2 regions of the Bacillus pfraonensis genome follow, and region 1 is predicted to be linked to the other one. Evidence: predicted binding sites of a transcription regulator. Region 1 holds the regulator's gene; the other holds the start of a gene.
The links. Region 1 encodes LexA, which represses DNA repair genes until DNA is damaged. Its sites were predicted from a motif close to CGAACATATGTTCG; they were not measured.
Positions count from the first base shown of each region.

Region 2: addB (helicase-exonuclease AddAB subunit AddB) is a predicted target of LexA. The motif match lies at 3,620-3,633, and genes of this name have one in related genera.

Region 1 covers NZ_JAHCDO010000015.1:16,924-28,072, reverse strand. Annotated here, with positions in the region: gene KFD70_RS16205 (ABC transporter transmembrane domain-containing protein) at 1-110, opposite strand, end outside; gene KFD70_RS16200 (YneF family protein) at 234-455, opposite strand; gene sirA (sporulation inhibitor of replication protein SirA) at 534-974, opposite strand; gene tkt (transketolase) at 1,132-3,132, opposite strand; gene KFD70_RS16185 (hypothetical protein) at 3,484-3,783, shown strand; partial or broken gene KFD70_RS16180 (coproporphyrinogen III oxidase) at 3,780-4,261, opposite strand; gene KFD70_RS16175 (bifunctional metallophosphatase/5'-nucleotidase) at 4,418-6,001, shown strand; gene KFD70_RS16170 (DUF896 domain-containing protein) at 6,045-6,284, opposite strand; gene KFD70_RS16165 (YneB family resolvase-like protein) at 6,330-6,986, opposite strand; gene lexA (transcriptional repressor LexA) at 7,129-7,749, shown strand; gene KFD70_RS16155 (DUF4097 family beta strand repeat-containing protein) at 7,779-8,579, opposite strand; gene KFD70_RS16150 (DUF1700 domain-containing protein) at 8,585-9,127, opposite strand; gene KFD70_RS16145 (PadR family transcriptional regulator) at 9,132-9,443, opposite strand; gene KFD70_RS16140 (YfmQ family protein) at 9,769-10,191, opposite strand; gene KFD70_RS16135 (DUF2935 domain-containing protein) at 10,473-11,149, opposite strand, start outside.
Region 2 covers NZ_JAHCDO010000006.1:63,427-74,575, forward strand. Annotated here, with positions in the region: gene aceA (isocitrate lyase) at 1-661, shown strand, start outside; gene cspD (cold-shock protein CspD) at 960-1,163, shown strand; gene KFD70_RS07670 (competence protein ComK) at 1,475-2,062, shown strand; gene KFD70_RS07675 (TVP38/TMEM64 family protein) at 2,289-2,882, shown strand; gene lepB (signal peptidase I) at 2,940-3,512, shown strand; gene addB (helicase-exonuclease AddAB subunit AddB) at 3,660-7,172, shown strand; gene addA (helicase-exonuclease AddAB subunit AddA) at 7,169-10,903, shown strand.

The DNA of each region.
Region 1 (11,149 bases):
TTTGGTGCAACAAGTTCAAGAAGTGCTACACCAAATAACAAAATAATTCCCGTTATGTACGCCCGTTTTTCTTGTTTAAAAAACCAAGCTAAATTAAAAAATACCTTCATTATATCCCCCTCCCTTGAAATGAGCGATGTTTTCAGTTTATCAAAAATACAGAATTTTTAAAAGTTTTAAACACTAAAGTTTTCCAAAAGGAAAGGACACTCTCAGCGAGTGCCCTTTGGCGCTTATTTCATTTGTTGTTTGTTCATTGCGCTCATCATTTGATTGATTTTCTTTTGGGATGGTTTTTGTCCCATTTGCATCATCATCATTTTTAACATTTGCTCATTGATTGGTGGATTTTTTTGCAAGTAATTCATCATATATTTGCGGGCGATGAAAAATCCTAACGCCACGCCTGCTACTAGTGCTAATACGCCCACTAGAACAACTACCCAAATTGACATATATTTTCCTCCTTCATGTTGTCTACCTTACAGTGTACTAAAACCTTTTCAATAAGACAAGATTGTATTCGACATTTTTTACACATATGTTCGTGCTTGTTTCAGAGGATTGAGCCAGCCATACTTTTTATTTTCATAATCCATTGCTAAAAATGTCAATTCGCATTTCCTAAGTACTTCAAAGAAAGTCGTTTCCATCGATACATTTCCAGATGTACTCATTTGAATATATTGTGATTTCACCGTTATTTCGCCATATTCTGCCCCAGTATAAAGCATGTGTGTATGATGTGTTCGATCATACTTCCCAAAGCCGCGTAAAACTTGTTCTAATTTATGGTGAATTTTCATTACTTGTAATGGCATCGTAATATACATCATCTGCTTATATAACACTTTCTTTTCCGAAAGGGAACCAGATTCTGAAAATCGAGCAAATAAATCGAAAAACAAATACTCACGACCAAAGTATGCCTTCGCAATATCTTCTTGAATTAAATACAATTCATACGTTTTCATGCTTTCCCTCCCGCTCTGGACAACCTTTTTCTCTACATTATATAGAAGAAAATGTGCAATGATTGTCTGACTGCGGAGAAAGAAAAAACTTTTTCTGTCGAATAAACTCATTTACATAGAAAAATCTCTCCATGCCGGAGAGATTTTTCACAAATCATTAAAGCATTTCTTTTACTTTACGAACAACATTTTCTACAGTAAATCCATACTCTTCCATGATCTTTTCACCAGGAGCAGAAGCACCGAATGTATCGATACCTAATACATCTCCTTCAAGACCAACATAGCGATGCCATCCGAAAGTAGCACCCATTTCGATTGCGAAACGTTTTGTTACTGCTTTTGGTAATACAGATTCTTTGTACTCAGAAGATTGTGCTTCAAAGCGATCCATAGATGGCATGCTGACAACAGCTGCGTCAACTCCATCTGCTGCTAATACTTTTTGTGCTTCAACTGCTAAGCTTACCTCAGAACCAGTTGCAAGTAAGATTACATCAGCAGTTTCTTTTTTGCTTGCAGAAATTACATACGCACCTTTTGCAACTTTTTCATACGTATCGTCTTTTGCGCCTTCTAATGTTGGAAGATCTTGACGAGTTAAAATTAATGCAGTTGGTTTATTTGTAGATTCTAAAGCTAATTTCCAAGCTGCAACAGACTCGTTACCATCAGCAGGACGAATAACAGATACATTTGGCATTGCACGAAGCGCCGCTAATTGTTCGATTGGTTCATGTGTTGGGCCATCTTCACCAACAGCAATACTGTCATGTGTAAACACATATGTTACAGGCAATTGCATTAATGCTGCCAAACGGATTGCTGGGCGTAAGTAATCAGAGAATACGAAGAACGTACCACCGTAAGTTTTTAAACCGCCATGAAGTGCAATACCGTTCATTGCTGCACCCATTGCAAATTCACGTACACCGTACCAAATATTTTTACCGCTGTAGTCAGCTCTTGTGAAGTCTTTTTCGTTATTCATGTATGTTTTGTTAGAACCAGCAAGGTCAGCAGATCCACCAAAGAATGATGGTACAGCTTCAGCAATTGCATTAATTACAGCACCTGAAGAAGAACGCGTTGCTGTTTTTGATCCTAATTCATAAGTTGGTAAGTTTTTATCCCAACCTTCTGGAAGAAGACCTTTCATTGCTGCTTGTAATTCATTTGCTAATTCTGGATATGCTTGTGCATATTCACCAAGCATTGTGTTCCACTCAGCTTGTGCTGTTTCACCAGCATCTTGTACCGTTTTACGGAAGTTATCATATACTTCTTCTGGTACATGGAAGTCTTGTTCAGCTGTCCAAGCATACGCTTCTTTTGTTAATTTTGTTTCATCTACACCAAGCGGAGAACCATGTGAAGCAGATTTTCCTGATTTGTTTGGAGAACCGAAACCGATTGTTGTTCTTACTTCGATTAGCGCCGGGCGTTTTTCGTCAGCTTTTGCTTCTTCAATTGCTTTTGCAATTGCTTCAACATCGTTTCCATCCTCAACACGGATTACTTGCCAACCATATGCTTTATAACGATCTTCTACACTTTCAGAGAATGAGCGATTTAAATCACCATCTAATGAAATATCATTAGAATCGTATAAAACAACAAGTCGACCTAATCCTAAGTGAGCTGCTAGTGAAGACGCTTCAGCAGAAACACCTTCCATTAAATCGCCATCACCGCAAATTGCGTATGTATAATGATCAACCACGTTGTATGCATCACGGTTATATTTCGCTGCTAAATGTCGCTCAGCCATTGCCATACCTACAGCTGTTGAAATACCTTGTCCAAGTGGGCCAGTTGTTGCATCTACGCCTGCTGTATGACCATACTCAGGATGTCCTGGAGTTTTACTTCCCCATTGACGGAAATTCTTTAAATCATCCATTGTTACGTCGTAACCAGATAAATGAAGTAGGCTGTATAATAACATTGAACCATGACCTGCAGATAATACGAAACGATCGCGGTTAAACCACGTTGGGTTATTTGGATTATGTTTCATAAATTGAGTCCATAATGTATAAGCCATTGGTGCTGCACCCATTGGCATTCCTGGGTGACCAGAGTTTGCTTTTTCAATCGCATCGATGGATAATGTGCGAATCGTGTTGATAGAAAGTTGTTCGATTGAATGTGACATGCTATTCTTCCCTTCGCTTATATTAGTAAACGTTTTACACATTTATATGATATCTTCCCACGCAAGATTATACAACATGTATCGACAAATATGTTGATGTTTTTTCGATTTTTTATAAAAAAAACTGTAATTTTCGGAATGTATGGGCATTCAATATGTTATACTTTTTCTTTATTTTTTTATTAAAAATAAAGGGAATTATCTGTATCTTAATGCACGAACACTAAAAATTTTTAGCCACCTTCCTAACCCCTATTCTATTTTCCATTTAATCACAACATGTATAATAGAAATGAATATATATTAATTTTCATCGTATAGATTAAATAAAAAACGGAAGAAGGCGAAATAATGAGTGAAGAAGCAGCTTCCTACACCTTTATTATTGTTATGACTCTCATTTCAACTCTTTCTATTTACTTTTCAGTCAAATTAAAATCCCACCACAAATACATCCCAGGTGTTGTCATGCTTATTCTTTCCATTAGTACGTTTGGCATACTGTATTTTGATCGGGACGTAATGATAACAAGTGAAGGATTAGGATATCTATATAGTTTCATGGCCATTCTCTTGTTTCTTATTGCCGTTATTTCTTTATTTATTGCAAATGCTAGTTCTTTTATTTCAGCTTTATTTAGAAAAAATTAAACTCCAAAATGCAAAAGATATCCTTCTCCTTCTTTCACTTTATGAAGTAGTTTGACTAAAGATTTTAAATCTGCACAGAGACTATCTCGATTAAAAATAAGTTGTTCATACTCTCCATCCGTATCACAATCTACCGTCCATTGAAATGAGCCTGTGAGTTCTACTTTTTCAGGTCCCAATGAAAATAGATTGATTAATGAGCGAAATAAATCAATCGCTATTTCCGCTCCTTCATTCTCAATTTTTGTAATGCCATAATAATGAAGGCCAAATCCTTTTTCTTTCCGAAAAGGATTATAAGTCGGAATCCACTGCAAAAAATCTGACACATACAAAACTATTTCATCACTTAATATCACACAATCTTCAACAACCGATCCATCTTTATAAAAAACTCCCTGTTATGCCAAGAAAAATCTTCAGAACTTAGCTCTCCTTTTTCATTTGAAACAAATACAAATTCATGTTGCAAAGCCATAATATTCTCCTCCTTCTCCTGTCATCATACGATAATCCGAAAACACTTTCATTTTCTTCTTTATAAATTTTAGCTTTTCTAAACATTCAATAAAAAACAAATATATATTATCTGTTATGATTTATCATAAGATAACAAAAAAGAAGGTTGATAAGCTTGAATAAGAACAACATTGTTCATATACACATTCTACTAACAAGCGATGTACATGGTACGGTCTATCCGATTCACTATCAAAATAATGAAAATGCAGAAATAGGATTAGCCAAACTTGCAACACGTATCACACAAGAGCGTAGCCAGCACGAACATGTAATTGTGATCGATAACGGCGATTTTATACAGGGAACTCCATTCACCTATCACTACGCTAAATATATACCGCATACAAACAACCCAATGTCACTTATCGCTAATTACATTGGTTATGATGCTGCCGTTATCGGAAATCACGAGTTCAACTATGGAATGGATGTATTAAACAAAGCTGTATTAAATGCGAATATGCCTTATCTATCCGCAAATATTTTAAATAAACATACAAAGGATCCTTACTTCGGCAAACCCTATGTCATTAAACACATACACCCTAATATAAAAGTCGCTATCTTGGGAGTTACAACACATTACATCCCGAATTGGGAGCAGCCACACCATATTAAAGATTTACTATTTGAAGATGCGCTAGAGTCAACAAAAAAATGTGTTTCCTACATTCGTGAACAGGAACAACCACATTTACTAATCGTAGCATATCATGGTGGCTTTGAAAGGGATTTACAATCTGGAGAACCAACAGAAATTTTAACTGGTGAGAATCAAGGATATGCGATGTGTCAAGAAATAGATGGTATTGATATATTACTAACAGGTCACCAACATCGCTCTATTGCAAATACGAAAGTAAATGGTGTAACAATTGTACAACCCGGATCTAATGGGCATTCATTAGGAAAAGTTCGGGTAGAATTAGAACAAAATAAGGATCGATGGATAATTAAAAAATGTCATTCGGAACTGTTGTCTGTTAAAGGCGTTCAAGCAGACGAAAAAGTACTTTCACTTGTATCTAACTACGAAAATCAAACGCAACAATGGCTAGATCAACCAATCGGCACCATTATTGGTGACATGCAAATTCACACTGCGATGCAAACACGTTTACAAGACCATCCTTTTATCGAATTTATAAATAAAGTGCAGATGGAAGTAGCTGAAGTCAATATCTCTTGTACAAGCCTATTTCATAATGAATCTTCTGGCTTTCCAAAACATATTACAATGAGAGATATTGTTTCAAATTATATTTATCCAAATACATTAAAGGTCATAAGGATTACAGGAAAAGATATAAAAGAAGCCCTTGAGCTATCTGCTGAATATTTCACGTTACATACAGATGGGAATATTATTGTAAATCCTGCTTATACCGAACCAAAACCACAGCATTATAATTACGATATGTGGGAAGGAATTTCGTACACATTAAATATTTCAAAGCCCATTGGTGAAAGAGTCGTTTCCCTACAATATGATGGATCTCCCATTCACCTTGATCAAGAATATGACGTAGTCATGAATAATTATCGCGCAAGTGGTGGCGGAAATTATTCTATGTACCAAAATAAACCCATCATAAAAGACATACCAATTGATATGTCTGAACTTATTGCGAATTACATATTAGAACGGGGAACAATTGAAGCGACAATCAACCGTAATTGGAAAGTTATCAAATAAACAATTCTACTAAAATCAAAAAAAGATGGGCTTCGCCCATCTTTTAATTTAACTTTGCATTATCTTGTTTTTTTAATGCTTTTAATTTCGCTGGTGTAATATCTTTACCTTCTTCGTTAACGACTTTAATGCCTTTTAATTCGTTTAACATATTTTGACGAAATCCTTTTAAATATTGTTCACGGAGCGATTGGCGCTCACGTTGTTCTTCTTCAGTTAATCCTTCAGCTTTTGCTTTTTTCGCTAAGAAATTGATGCGTTCAATGAGTTCGTGACTTAGCATCTCGAATCCCCTTTCTACTTAAAACTGATTATTATCATACAATAGTTAGTCTTGTTTATCAAGCAATTGCTTCGTATATTCCACGTATCTGCGATGTACTGTTGCTTTTGATACATCATGTCCAAAACCACGAAGCGTCGCAGCAATTTCCTCAAATGTTAATTCATTACGACGAAGACGTACAATTTCTTCAATCGGCACTTCTTTCTTTTCACGTCCTGTACTCAAATGACGATTTTTTAAATTTTTTTCTGGACGAAACCCTCTTTCTACCGCTCTCTGCATTCCACGTTTAATCTTCAAATTATGAATCTTCCTCTGATACTCTTCAACTATACCAATAATATCTAATACCATAGAATCTGAATCAGAAAGCTGTAATTCCCCATTATGCGTATGTGTATATACTTTGATCCCTTCTTTATGTAAACAGTGCATTAACGCAATCTTTGCATTCCCTCTTCCAAGCCGCGTTTCATCTTGAATGAGAAGCACATCAATCTCTTCATCTCGAATCATGTCCAGCACTTCTAATATACCGTCTCTTTCAATCGTATAACCGCTTGCCTTCTCCTCAATCACCTTTATAACATTCATTTGATACCGCTCAGCTAAATGCAATAATTCATCTTTTTGGCGTGATAATGATGTTTCCTGCGCTTCTTTCGTTGTGCTTACACGGGCATAAATGATTGCATTCATTTTAAAACCCTCTTTCTCATTTCGATTTTTCCTTTAGTGTATCACAAATCGTCTTTTTGTTCGAACTTATGTTTGTAGAATGTTTTTTCGCATGTTATACTTATAAGTAAGAAAATTGAAAGAAAACGAGGTGTTAAAAAACATGGAAAAGTTAACAAAACGCCAGCAAGACATTCTCGACTTCATCAAACTAAAAGTACAAGAAAAAGGTTATCCACCTTCCGTACGCGAAATTGGTCAAGCGGTTGGCCTTGCTTCTAGTTCTACTGTGCACGGACATTTATCACGTCTAGAAGAAAAAGGTTATATTCGACGTGATCCAACAAAACCGAGAGCCATTGAAATTTTAGGAGAAGTGAAAATCGAAACAGAAACACAATCAGTTGTTCAAGTTCCTATCGTCGGGAAAGTTACAGCAGGCTTACCGATTACAGCAGTTGAAAGTGTAGAGGAACACTTCCCACTTCCTGCAAGTGTTGTTGCTGGAGCAGACCAAGTATTTATGTTACGAATCTCTGGAGATAGTATGATTGAAGCGGGTATTCTGGACGGAGATTTAGTTGTTGTTCGCCAACAACATTCTGCATACAACGGGGAAATCGTTGTTGCTTTAACAGAAGATAACGAAGCAACTGTAAAGCGTTTTTACAAAGAAAAAGATCATTTCCGCTTACAACCAGAAAACTCTTCTTTAGAACCGATCCTTTTAGATAAAGTTTCTGTTATTGGAAAAGTAATCGGTGTATACCGCGATTTACATTAAAAAATAGACCAGTTAAACTGGTCTATTTTTTAATTCGCTTCAATTGTAACGTCTCCTGCAGATGTTTGTCCGCTAATTTTTACACTACCATTTCCTAATGTTACATTTTTCGTTTCTTCTTTGAAAATCTCCACTTCTCCTGCAAATGTTTTCCCACTTATAGTCGCATCTTGAGGCTTCTGAAGTAATCGAATATCAACTTCTCCTGCAGTTGAACTTGCCTCTAAATCATATTTAGGATCATGATCTACAATATCTACATCTCCACTTGTTGTTTTCGCTACAACTTTTCCACTTACTTTTTTCATTTTAACTTCTCCTGCTTTTGAAGACCCTTCTACTTTCTTCGCTATCACCCGCTCCATTTCTACATCTCCACCAAACGTCGTTGCTTCTACACGTTCACTTTTTATATCATTTACTGTTATCTCACCCGCAGAAGAACTTACTTTTATATCTTGGTAAGAACGTTCCGGAACAACGATTATTATCCCTGGCGCTTTAAACCCGAAAGATAAAAATGAAAAATCGAATGAAACCCCTTTTTTTATCTTACCTTGAACCTTTAGCGTATCCCCTTGTTCATCAACACTCACTTTTTGTTTTGCAATATTTCCTATTTGTTTTATATAAAAAGAAGAATCATTTCCTTTTTGAATCGTAACATCTCCAGCATCTAAATCAATTTCCAAATTTCGGATTTCTTCATTTTTAATAACCTTTTCTTTATTCCCCCTTTCTGCCGCATCTACTGCTTTTGTATATGTTTGTGATATACCAATAATTCCAATAATGATACAAGCGACAGCTACTAACAATATCTTTTTCATCTCATCTATTCCCCTTTAATCATTTTGAGATTCCAATTGACATAGCCCACACAAAAATTTTTAAACCCTTTTGTACAGTAGTAAGCAACTATACATAACAATAATCCAACTCCAACAAATGTAATAGAAACAAATATATCAAGCCATAAGAATGTACCCGTTAGTATCTTAATCACTACTAGCAATGGCGCCACAATCGAGACCGCGCCTCCAACCCAAAGGGAAAATATAAAACTTACGATTGCAATTAAAGGTCCTAATACAATAATAAAGTTTAATAAACTAAGACCAATTGCCGCCATTACAGCTCTTGTTATATTCGAAGCAGACGGATCTTTCTTCATCTCATCAAAACGATATAATGCCAACATCTCTTTCGCAATTGCTTTTGGTGAACCAAGTCCTTTTATAATTTCAGCCTCTGTCTTCCCTTCCTCTAATCCAAATTGGAAGTGCTCCTCATAATCATATAAAATATCACGTCTTTCTTCTTCTGGTACCTTTCTAAGATGTCCCGATAATTCTCGAAGAAACTGTTCTTTGTTCATCTCATTACACCTCTTCAATAATTTCTTGTACCCCTTTAGCAAAATCACGCCACTCCGTTACAAGTAAATGAAGTTGCGCTTCTCCTTGAGTCGTTAATTGATAATATTTACGTGGTGGTCCTTCTGTTGATTCTTTTAAATACGTTTGAAAATATCCCTCTTTTGTTAAACGACGTAATAATGGGTATACTGACCCTTCCGATATTAAAAATTTATTGGAGATTTGCTGAACGAGTTCATAACCGTAGCAATCTTTTCGTTTGACAAGCGCCAGTACACACAGCTCTAGCACACCTTTTTTAAACTGGACGTTCAAAGACAATCCTCCTTTCCAATCAGTACCACTCAATACAAGGTACTTGCGTTACCCATAATATACCATTTACTATTGTTTATTGCAAGGTACTGTTGTCTATTAAAAACCATTTTATACCCAACTAATTAAAAAATCACGATCCCCCCTAACTACAGGAAAAACCGTGATCAATCATATTTTTTATAGATTGTTATGTCCTAACATAACTACATCAGAGATATATCCCTAATTCTCCTCCTAAATATACCGTTTCATATGTAATATCATTTTAAAATTAACTTATCAGTATTTATAATATGTTTAAACAGTTTCTTTAATGATCTCTTTAAGCTAAATTTCCCGTTACTAAAAGAGAATAGTTTTGAAGGCTTTTGGAACGCAGACTATACGCGACTACTTTCTTCTTATACTGCTTGACTACATCAACGTGATCATCGTAACTGTACACAGAAAACCTAACATCGTTTTTTCCCCTCTTAGTATCGATGATCAATGGCGTCCCACTGCTTTGTGGAGGAAAATAATATTTTTCTAAAAATATCGCTTCGTTAAAATAATCAACAATTTGAATTTTCTCTTCACCTTCTAAGCGTTTTCCATCGACAGTTACAGTAACAGCCTCATTATTAAGTTGCGGATGCAGTTCAAATCTACTAATAATAGACTCTACAACAGAAGTTGGTATACTCGCCACTATTATTTTAAAAGCACCGAAAAGAATTAACATAACTACAAACCACGTCGTCATATTTTATCATCTCCGTTACGTTCTAAATTCATATTATTCCATTACTAATATTATCACAGTGTAATTAGTTATTTTTTGTATATTGTGTGAAACTTGATACGAAGTTGGATCATCCACTTTCGTACAGTCTATATTTATGAAGAAAGGCGAGCATACAGAAAAGGCCGATAATTCCTTAGAATAGAAATTACCGACCTTCTCATGATAAAAAAATAAACTATTAAATAGAATTCTTCGAAATCTATAGGCTCTATTATGTATCTACCATGATAATAAAGCACTTATCCCATCGACTGTTGCATCTGTTTTTGTTTCAACCTTTCTTCCAACACATGAATCATAAATAAGAAATGCTCAGCTTCTCTTACAACATGGTCAGCTAATAACGGATTAATTACACTTTTAATTTGACATGTTTGGATAAGCTCTAATCCAGCTTTTTTGAAATTCCTCAATTCAACTGTAGCATTTTCACTATCTTTATTTAATTTTCCAATAATCGGATATGTCGGCTGTTTCTGATATAACATAGATTCAACATCCCTCGCTTGACCAAGAAGAACCTCAAAATCATCACCAAATTTCGAAGCAGTATGAACTAAATTTCGCTCTGATTGATCAAGCAGCGAGGCAATAAAACGAGAGTGCTCCATCATAATTCTTAGCCAAAACACATTTTCACTAATTATCGCATCTTGAATTGGATCCATTTTTCCTTCATTAAATTTCTGAAGTGTTCTTATAAAATATTCCGCTTCTCGTGCAATATGATCTACTAATAACGGAAAATTGAAACCACTTACCTTACAATTAATAATTAAAATTAAAAGGTTTCTTTTATAATTACGAAAAGCATAAACGAGCTGAATACTTTCTTCGTTTAATTGCCTGACTGCTTGAACAGTTTGAGGAATAGAGAATGCTTTTTGTAAATGTCGATCAAAAAGCTGAAAAAACT
Region 2 (11,149 bases), on a different contig from region 1:
TGCGCGCTTAGCAGCGGATGTAATGGGTGTGCCAACAATTATTGTAGCAAGAACAGATGCAGATGCAGCCGATCTAATTACGAGTGATATTGATCCAGTTGATCAAAAATTTATTACAGGAGAGAGAACGCCAGAAGGTTTTTACCGGACGAAAGCAGGGCTTGATCAAGCAATTGCGCGCGGTTTAGCATATGCGCCATATGCAGATCTTGTTTGGTGTGAAACATCTGAACCTAATTTAGAAGATGCGAAGCGTTTTGCGGAAGCAATTCATGAGAAATATCCAGGGAAATTACTAGCATATAACTGTTCACCATCCTTTAACTGGAAACAAAAATTAGATGAAAAAACAATCGCAACCTTCCAAAAAGAAATTGCTTCATACGGATACAAATTCCAGTTCGTAACATTAGCTGGATTCCATTCATTAAACTATGGCATGTTTGAATTAGCGCGTGGTTATAAAGAGCACGGCATGGCAGCGTATTCTGAACTGCAACAAGCTGAGTTTGCAGCAGAAGAGCACGGCTACTCTGCAACGCGCCATCAACGCGAAGTTGGAACGGGTTACTTTGACGAAGTAGCACAAGTGATTACAGGCGGAACATCTTCTACAACGGCCCTGAAAGGTTCTACGGAAGAGGCGCAGTTTACAAAATAAGTGCTGAAGCGGGTGTCCTTTAAGGGCACCTGTTGTTTTTCATATAGGAAATCGATTGATAGTGTTGTAAAAATTTAGAAAGAAATATTTTCGAAAAATATTGTACATTCTATTTTAAGTATGCTATGATTATCTCAGTTGAATAACTAAATCAAGCAATCCATATATTATCAAGTGCTGAAAACGAACGAGAAAAAGTATGTGAGAACTGTTTTATGTTTCGTATTTGATAATGTGTGGATTCTTTTTTTATGTATGAAAACTAAAAAAATATGTATTTTCTTAGGAGGAAATAATTATGGCAGTAACAGGACAAGTAAAATGGTTTAACAACGAAAAAGGCTTCGGTTTCATCGAAGTTCCAGGCGGAAACGATGTATTCGTACACTTCTCTGCAATCGAAACTGAAGGTTTCAAATCTCTAGAAGAAGGCGAAAAAGTTAGCTTCGAAATCGAAGATGGCAACCGCGGACCTCAAGCTAAAAACGTTGTAAAACTATAATTTTATAGTACGTGATAAAAAAGGATGGCTTATGCCATCCTTTTTTTGTGCGCTTAGGGTTATTTTACTATGTTACAAATATTTCAAAAAGAAAAGATTGCATTTTTCTATAGCAATCCATCTTTTTAAGTTAAGAGAATAAGTGGATTTTATACAGATATTTGTATGAATAAATATAATGAAATTTTAAAGTTTTATAAGAAAATGTAAAATATTTGAAAAAATGAACAATTTTGTTTTTGTAGTGATACAATTATCCATGCAGCTGCTGTTATGAATTGTAAGAAAAATAATGAAGGAGCGAGTGTAGGATGGGTGAACAAGCAGAACGCTATGTTGAAAATTATGTTGTAAACAAGAAAACTATGGCCTTACTTCCAGTTATTTTAGGTGAAAAACGTATTGTAACGCGAGTAGTTGAAGTAGAAGACAGTTTTTTCATGTTTCAAAAGCCTCTTGATATTGTGGAACGAAGTTGTCGCAAGCACGGATCTAGCTTCTTAGGTAGAAAAGACGGTACAAAAGAGTTGACACGTATTACACATAAAGCACCCATTGCAATTAGCCCGACAGATCAGCTTTACTTTTTTCCTACGTATTCTTATTCTAGAAAGGAATGTGCATGGTTGTCGCACTTTCATATTGCAAATAATAAAGAACTAGCAGATGGTAATCTAATCATTCGATTCATTAACGGTCTCGCAGTGAAATTAGAAATATCAAAGAACAGTTTTGAGAATCAGCAAAATCGAACCGCAAAACTACGAACAGAGTATGAGGATCGCAAAAATAAACAAGGAACACTTCAGTTTAAGCAGGTCGATAAGGAAGATGAATCAGCGCTAAAGCCTGCCTATGAAAAAGCGTATCTTGTGAAAGAAGAAGACATAAAGGAATAATAACTTATAAGTGGAAAGGGTGGGATAACCATCCTTTTTTTATTTCTCAATATGTAAAACCATGTCAAATATTGATAGATTATCATACAATAATAATAAAGGATTTTTACATAAAAATATGGAACATTAATAAATACATCTCCATATGTCGTATCTACCATTTCCTCTTTCTGACAAGCAATGATAAAGTATAGGGATAGGATATTATAAAGGGGCAAATTGTAGAATGGATTTTCAAACAATCAAAGAGTATTTTTCAGAAGAAAATATGGAGCAAATTGTAGCGAGTTATCGGGCATTTGGGCCGCTCCTTGGTATTGGTTTGCCGATGGTGGAGGCGATTATCCCAGCGCTGCCACTCATTTTGTTTGTGATGGCGAATGCAGTTGCTTTCGGGTTATGGCTTGGATTTTTGTATTCGTGGCTTGGGTCGGTTCTTGGTGCATTACTTGTATTTTCGGTTATTCGCCGTTTTGGACGAGGTCGGTTCTTCTCGTTTGTGAATAAACACCCGAAAGTGCGCAAAGCGATGGGATGGATTGAACGGAAAGGGTTCGCACCTATTTTTATCTTATTTTGTTTTCCTTTTACACCGTCTGCACTTATTAATGTTGTGGCTGGTTTATCACGTATTAGTAGACGACAATTTGTGTTAGCACTAGCGCTTGGAAAGTTAGTCATGATTTTTATTTTAAGTTATATTGGGCATGATTTAACTTCTTTTATTTATAAGCCGGTGAAAACAATTATTGTGATAGGTGTTATTTTTATTTTATGGTATGTCGGTAAGAAGATTGAAGTAAAGCTAGAACTACATTAAGACTAGTCTGCACTGTAAGTAAGGCTCCATTATAGAAAAGGGTGAGGGGAGAGGCAGATGAAGCGAGCTTTGAAAAAAGAAGGCCTAGAATGGATGAGGACAATCCTTATAGGCGTGCTATTAGCTGTTTTTTTTCGAACGTTTTTCTTCTCAACGTATGTTGTAGAGGGGAAGTCAATGATGCCGACACTTCAAGATGGAAATATGCTTGTGGTAAATAAGGTTAGCTATCAAGTTGGGGAGTTGAACCGATTTGATGTTGTCGTGTTTCATGCAAATAAGAAAGAGGATTACGTAAAGAGGATTATCGGTTTACCAGGTGATCATATTGAATATAAGCATGATAAGTTGTATATAAACGGCCAATTTGTGGATGAGCCTTATTTGGAGACCTATAAGAGGCAAGCGGAAGGCCGACAGTTGACAGGAGACTTTACGTTAGAAGAATTAACGAGAGAAAAGACTGTTCCAAAGGGGTCTATTTTTGTAATTGGTGATAATCGTCTCGGCAGCTGGGATAGCAGACACTTTGGCTTTGTGAAAGCAGATACTGTTGTTGGGAAAGTGGATTTACGTTATTGGCCAATTAATGAAGTGCAGACGAACTTTTCAAAGGGGAATCATAAATAAAATTTTATCGGCGATTCAACAAAAGATATCGACTATTCAGCAAATAACGACAAAAAACAGGAGCCTGCTAGCTCCTGTTTTTTTGTGTTATAATACAAGGATGATATCAAACTAACGTTCGTTATGTCAGTGAAAGGTGGGGATTACATGTCGCTTCGATTTGTGATTGGACGGGCTGGAAGTGGAAAAAGTACATTTTGTTTACACGAAGTACAAGAAGAATTGCGGCAGCGTCCAAGGGGCGAAACTATTTTATATCTTGTACCGGAACAAATGACGTTCCAAACACAGCAAGCATTGATAGGAAATGAAGAAGTTAGCGGCTCTATCAGGGCGCAAGTATTTAGTTTTTCAAGGTTAGCGTGGAAGGTCCTTCAAGAAGTTGGTGGCGCGAGTCGTCTTCATATTGATGAGGCGGGCGTGCATATGCTACTGCGCAAAATTGTAGAATCGCGTAAGGAAGGATTGTATGTGTTTCAAAAAGCAGCAGAACAAAATGGCTTTTTTGAACATTTAGGAAGCATGATTGCTGAGTTTAAACGCTACAATGTTACACCATCGAATGTATATGAGATGTGGCAACAATTAGATGCTCATTCAAATGGTGATGAGCAAAAATTATTAGCAAATAAAATGTACGATCTGCAGCTTCTATATGATGATTTTGAACGAGCTTTGATTGGTAAATATTTAGATTCAGAAGATTACCTGCAGTTGCTTGTAGAAAAGCTTCCAGAATCTGACTATGTAAAAGGTGCAGAAATTTATATAGATGGATTTCATTCCTTTTCACCTGGGGAATTAGAAATCATTAGAAAGCTCATGGTTTGCGGAGCAAGAATTACAGTTACGTTAACAGTAGACGAAAAAACGTTATCACAGCCAGTAAGCGAACTAGATTTGTATTATCAAACAGTCCTTACGTATGAAAAAGTGAAACAGTTAGCGCGTGAAGAGAAAGTCGTGATTGAAAATACGATTCCGATGAGAGAACAACCACGTTTTCATTCACCAGGACTCGCACATCTAGAAGCGGAGTTTGAATCTCGTCCTTCTAAGAAGTTTCAAAGTGAACCAGGTATTACACTATATACAGCGGCAAACTTGCGAGCGGAAGTTGAAGGTGTAGCTAGGGAGATTCGCAAACTTGTTGCCGAAGAAGATTATCGCTACAGAGATATTGCGGTTCTTCTTCGGAATGGAGAAAGCTATTATGATGTAATGAAAACGTTATTTACGGATTACGATATTCCGCACTTTATCGATGAGAAGCGTCCGATGTCGCATCATCCACTTATTGAATGCATTCGTTCTGCGCTAGAAGTCATTAGTGGAAATTGGCGTTATGATGCAGTATTCCGCTGCATAAAAACGGAACTATTATATCCGTTAGATGTAAGAAAAGAATCCATGCGCGAAGAAATGGATGAGTTTGAAAATTATTGTTTAGCATATGGTGTACAAGGAAAGAGATGGACGGCAGATGAACCGTGGACATATCGTCGTTATCGCTCGTTAGATGGGGCAGGCGGAACACAAACCGATAGTGAGCGTGAAATGGAAGAGAAAATCAACCGTCTCCGTGATGTAGTACGAACACCGATTATTCGTTTGCAGAAGCGTTTCAAACGTGCAAGTTCAGTCATGCAAATGTGTGAAGCAGTGTATTTATTTTTAGAAGAATTAGATGTTCCTAAAAAACTAGAAGATTTGCGTATGCGTGCTGAAGAAGAAGGGAATTTCCTGTTTGCAAGTGACCATGATCAAGTTTGGGAAGAGGTAATGAATCTTCTCGATACATTTGTAGAAATGCTAGGCGAGGAAAAGATGTCTCGTGCAATGTTTATCGATGTAATGACAACTGGACTTGAGGCACTTCAATTTGCAAATATCCCGCCTGCTTTAGATCAAGTGCTGATTGCAAATATTGATCGAACAAGGTTATCGAATGTTCGCGCTGCTTTTGTAATTGGTGCAAATGAAGGAATCATTCCAGCAGCCCCTTCAGATGAAGGGATGTTATCAGATGAAGAGAGAGAATCTCTCGCTACAGCTGGTGTAGAATTAGCACCAACAACAAGGCAGACTTTATTAGAAGAGCAATTTGTTATTTATCAAACAGTAACCCGTGCATCTGAGAAGTTATATATTTCTTGTCCGCTTGCGGATGAAGAAGGAAAGACGTTACTGTCATCTAGCTTTATTAAGAAAGTAAAAAGAATGTTCCCTTCTATCAAAGAAGTCTTCATAACGAATGATGTGAATGATTTATCTCGTCAGGATCAAATTTCGTATGTAGCAACGCCAGAAGTTACGTTGTCGTACGTAACGCAGCAACTTCAAAACTGGAAACGATACGGTTTTGAAGGGAATCTTGATTTTTGGTGGGATGTATATAACTTCTATGTGATTTCACCTGAGTGGAAGCAAAAAAGTAGTCGCGTGTTGTCTAGTTTATTCTATCGAAATCGTGCGCAGAAACTTAGTCCGGTTGTCAGTAGAGAGCTATACGGAGATACAATTAAAGGAAGCGTCTCTCGTATGGAACTATTTAATCGCTGCGCATATGCTCATTTTGCCCAGCACGGATTATCGCTAAGAGAACGTGATGTGTTCAAATTAGATGCACCAGATATCGGCGAATTATTCCATGCGGCATTAAAGAAAATTGCTGACAAGTTACTGAGGGAAAATCGCACGTGGGCTGATTTATCGATAAAAGAGTGTGAGCATCTTTCTGCAGTAGTAATCGAAGAAATTGCACCGCTTCTGCAAAGACAAATTTTATTAAGTTCGAATCGAAATCATTATTTAAAACAAAAACTGCAGCAAATCATTTTCCGTACGTCACTTATCCTGCGTGAGCATGCGAAGTCAAGTGGATTTGTGCCAGTTGATTTAGAGGTTCCATTCGGTATGGGCGGCACGGGTTCTCTTCCACCGATGGAATTTACACTCTCAAACGGTGTGAAAATGGAAGTGGTTGGCCGCATTGACCGCGTAGATAAAGCGGAAGATGAAAACGGTACGTTCCTTCGCATTATTGACTATAAATCGAGTACAAAAGCTTTAGATTTAACGGAAGTGTATTACGGTTTAGCACTTCAAATGTTAACGTATTTAGACGTTGTCATTTCAAATGCAAATACGTGGATGAAAAAAGGTCAGGCGGCACTGCCTGCTGGCGTTTTATATTTCCATATTCATAACCCAATTGTGGAGATGAAAGGCGATGCTTCAGAAGAAGAAATCGAAAAAGAAATCTTAAAGAAATTTAAAATGAAAGGTCTCGTGCTAGGAGATGCGGATGTTGTTCGTTTAATGGACAATAAGTTAAGTACGGGAAGCTCAGACATTATTTCTGCCGGTCTGAAGAAAGATGGTAGTTTTAGTGCGCGTTCTAGTATTGCAAGTGAACAAGAATTTACAACCTTACAGCGATATGTGCATCATACATTTGAAAATATTGGGAAAGACATTACAGAAGGTGTGATTGATATTGCGCCTTATAAAATGGGGAATAAAGCAGCTTGTACGTTCTGTAATTTCCGCTCTGTTTGTCAGTTTGATGAATCACTTGAAGATAACCAGTTCCGCACGTTAAAAGATATGAAAGATAGTGAAGCGATGGAGAAAATAAGAGAGGAGGTTGGCGAATGATAGAGAACTGGCCACAAAAGCCTGAAGGTAGTCAATGGACGGATGATCAATGGAAAGCAGTTGTCAGAGATGGCCGTGATATTTTAGTCGCGGCAGCAGCAGGATCGGGAAAGACAGCTGTACTTGTAGAAAGAATTATTCGCAAAATTATTAATGCCGAGAATCCAGTAGATGTAGATCGCTTGCTTGTTGTAACATTTACAAATGCAGCAGCGCAAGAGATGAAGAACAGAATTGGTGAAGCGTTAGAAAAAGTATTAATCGATGAGCCTGGGTCAGAGCATATTCGTAAGCAGCTTAGTTTATTAAATAAAGCGTCGATTTCAACGATTCACTCGTTCTGTTTACAAGTCATTCGAACGTATTATTATATGCTCGACGTTGATCCGCGTTTTCGCATTGCGAACCAGACAGAAAATGAATTATTAAAAGAAGAAGTATTAGATGACATACTAGAAGAGGAATATGGCACCGAGGGAAATGATATATTCTTTGAACTCGTTGATCGTTATACGAGTGACCGAAGTGATGATGATTTGCAGCGCATGATCCTAGCACTTCATACAGAATCGAGGGCGCATCCAGATCCAGAGAAATGGCTGGATAAGCTTGTTGAAGCATATGATGTGGAAGGAAAATCGATTGAAGACTTAACGTATGCGTCTTACTTACTAGAAGATGTGAAGTTTCAGCTGGAAACGGCTGAAAAGCATGTTCAAAAAGCAATTGAACTTGCGATGCTTCCAGACGGACCAGCACCGCGTGTTGAAACGTTGCAGGCAGATCTTGTTTTACTTGGAACACTATCTAGTGCAGCTCATCAGTCTTGGACAAGTGTATATGAAGCGATGCAAAATGTTTCGTGGCAAATGTTAAAGCGCATTAAGAAGAGTGACTATAATGAAGAGATTGTCAAACAAGTAGATTCACTTCGAAATAAAGCAAAAGATGAAGTGAAAAAACTACAAGAGGAGTTATTTAGCCGGAAACCAGAAAGCTTTTTACGTGATTTTAAGGAGATGCATCCTGTATTAGAAAAACTTGTACAAATTGTAAAAGTATTTACGGAGCGATTCCAAATAATCAAGCGTGATAAAGGAATGGTTGATTTCACCGATTTAGAGCATTTTTGCTTGCAAATTTTAAGTGAACGAACGGAAGATGGTGGACTGCGTCCATCGCCGGTTGCGCTTCAATATCGCAATAAATTTGCCGAAGTACTTGTCGATGAATATCAAGATACAAACTTTGTGCAGGAATCGATTATTAAGTTTGTAACGAAAGACTCTGAGCAAGAAGGTAATCTGTTTATGGTCGGTGACGTGAAGCAATCCATATATCGCTTCCGATTAGCAGAGCCGGGCTTGTTTTTAGGAAAGTACAAACGTTTTACGCCTGAAGGTATAGGCGGCGGTATGAAAATCGATTTAGCAAAAAACTTCCGTAGTCGTCATGAAGTGCTAGCGGGTACGAACTTTATTTTTAAACAAATTATGGGTGAAACTGTCGGGGAAATCGACTATGATGCAGATGCAGAACTAAAGTTAGGTGCAAGTTATCCAGGAGGGGAAGATGTAGCAGCCGAGCTGTTATGTATTCATCAGTCTGAGGGAGAAGAATCGGCAGAAGGAGAAGACGGTGTAGAAGTAGAAAAAGCACAGCTTGAAGCACGTTTAATGGCTCAGAGAATTAAGGCGATGGTGGATTCAGGTTATGAAGTATATGACCGGAAAAATAATTGCATGCGCCCAGTGCAATATCGTGATTTTGTCATTTTACTTCGTTCGATGCCGTGGGCTCCGCAAATTATGGAAGAGTTAAAGCTGCAAGGTATTCCTGTTTATGCTGAGCTTGCGACAGGTTATTTTGAAGCAACTGAAGTAACCGTTATGATGAATGTATTTCGCGTAATTGATAATCCGATGCAAGATATTCCGCTTGCGGCTGTACTTCGTTCCCCAATTGTTGGCTTAAACGATGAGGAACTTGCGATGCTCCGTGCTCATGAAAAGAAAGGCTCGTTTTATGAAGTGCTGCGTTCCTTCTTACAAGGAGCACCGCTTGAGGAAGAGGCAGAATTACATGGAAAACTACAATGGTTCTATAGCCTTCTGCAAGGATGGCGTGAATTTGCCCGTCAGCAATCTCTTTCTGATTTAATTTGGAAAGTATATCGTGAGACAGGTTATTATGACTTTGTTGGTGGTCTTCTGGCGGGAAAACAACGCCAAGCTAACTTACGTGTACTATACGACAGAGCAAGGCAGTATGAAGCAACATCTTTCCGCGGGTTATTCCGTTTCCTTCGTTTTATTGAGCGTATTTTAGAGCGCGGGGATGATATGGGAACAGCGAGAGCGCTTGGTGAACAAGAAGATGTTGTTCGGATTATGACGATTCATAAAAGTAAAGGGTTAGAGTTCCCCGTTGTATTTGTAGCGGGTCTTGGGCGTCGTTTTAATACACAAGATTTAATGAAGCGGTTCTTACTGCACAAAGATTTTGGTTTTGGATCGCAGTTTATTGATCCTCGTAAACGAATTAAATATACGACGTTATCACAGTTGGCTATTAAACGTAAAATGAAAATGGAACTGATTGCGGAAGAGATGCGTGTATTGTATGTTGCTTTAACGCGTGCGAAAGAAAAATTGATTTTGATTGGTACAGTGAAAGATAAAGAGAAAGAAATAGAAAAGTGGCTTGATGCAAGGGAGCATACAGATTGGTTACTGCCGGATTACGTTCGTGCGGGAGCATCTTGTTATTTAGATTGGATCACGCCGTCACTATATAGACATCGTGATAGCGAAATGCTCCTTGAACTTGGACAAGGAAATATACCAAGTGAAATTTATGAGTACGATGCGAGCTGGAAAGTGGAAGTAGTTGACGGTAACACTTTACTTGCACCTGAACCAGTGCAAGAAGAAAAACAAGAATTGTTAGAGGCACTTCGTGAGAAAAGAGCGGTTCCGTTAGAAAGTGAACGAAAAGAAGAAGTATATGCTCGCTTAACATGGGAATATGCGCATGAAGGTGCAACAGCACATCGGGCGAAGCAGTCTGTTACGGAGATAAAGCGGAATTATCAATCGGAAGATGGAAGTGATCATACCTTTATTAAAAAGCTTCGTACTCCTATCAAAACGCGTCCGCGTTTTATGGAGAAAAAGGGGTTAACTTACGCTGAACGTGGGACGGCTGTCCACGCCGTTATGCAGCATGTTAATTTACAAAAATCAATTACGCCAGAAGTAATTCAAGAACAAATTGCGGAAATGGTAAATAGAGAATTACTGACATTTGAGCAAGCAGAAGACATTCCGATTGATCGCATTGTAGCATTTTTTGATACAGATCTTGGTAAGCGTGTGCTAGCTGCGAAGAGCGTAGAACGTGAAGTACCATTTACGATGATGCTTTCAGCACAAGAAGCGTATCAAGATTGGCAAGGGCAGAGCAAAGAATCTGTACTTGTCCAAGGGGTTATTGATTGTATGATAGAAGAGGAAGATGGGATTGTATTAATTGACTTTAAAACAGATACAATTGAAGGACGTTTTCCAGGTGGATACGATCAGGCAAAACCTATTTTAGAAGATCGTTATAAAGTGCAAATTACGCTATATGCGAAAGCGCTAGAGAAAAGCTTGCATCATCCGGTAAAAGAAAAATATTTATACTTCTTTGACGGAGGTCACATACTGCGTGTAGAAGATAGTATGTAATGTAAAACGAATTTGGCTGCAAGCTGAATTTGTATAAATCTATTTTAGTTTTCGGTATATAAGCCGCTCACGTGAAGAAGAAAAGGTGACTTGCTCTTGTTTTTTTATTTGGCGCGGGGCAGGAAAAGGATCTGATCGCTTCTATTCATGGCTGGACCCTCTCTCTCACCTAGAAAGAAAAGCGTTTATATCGTTTTTTTAACTTGTGAAGAGTGTAAAAATAAGAAAATGAAACAAACGAAAAAA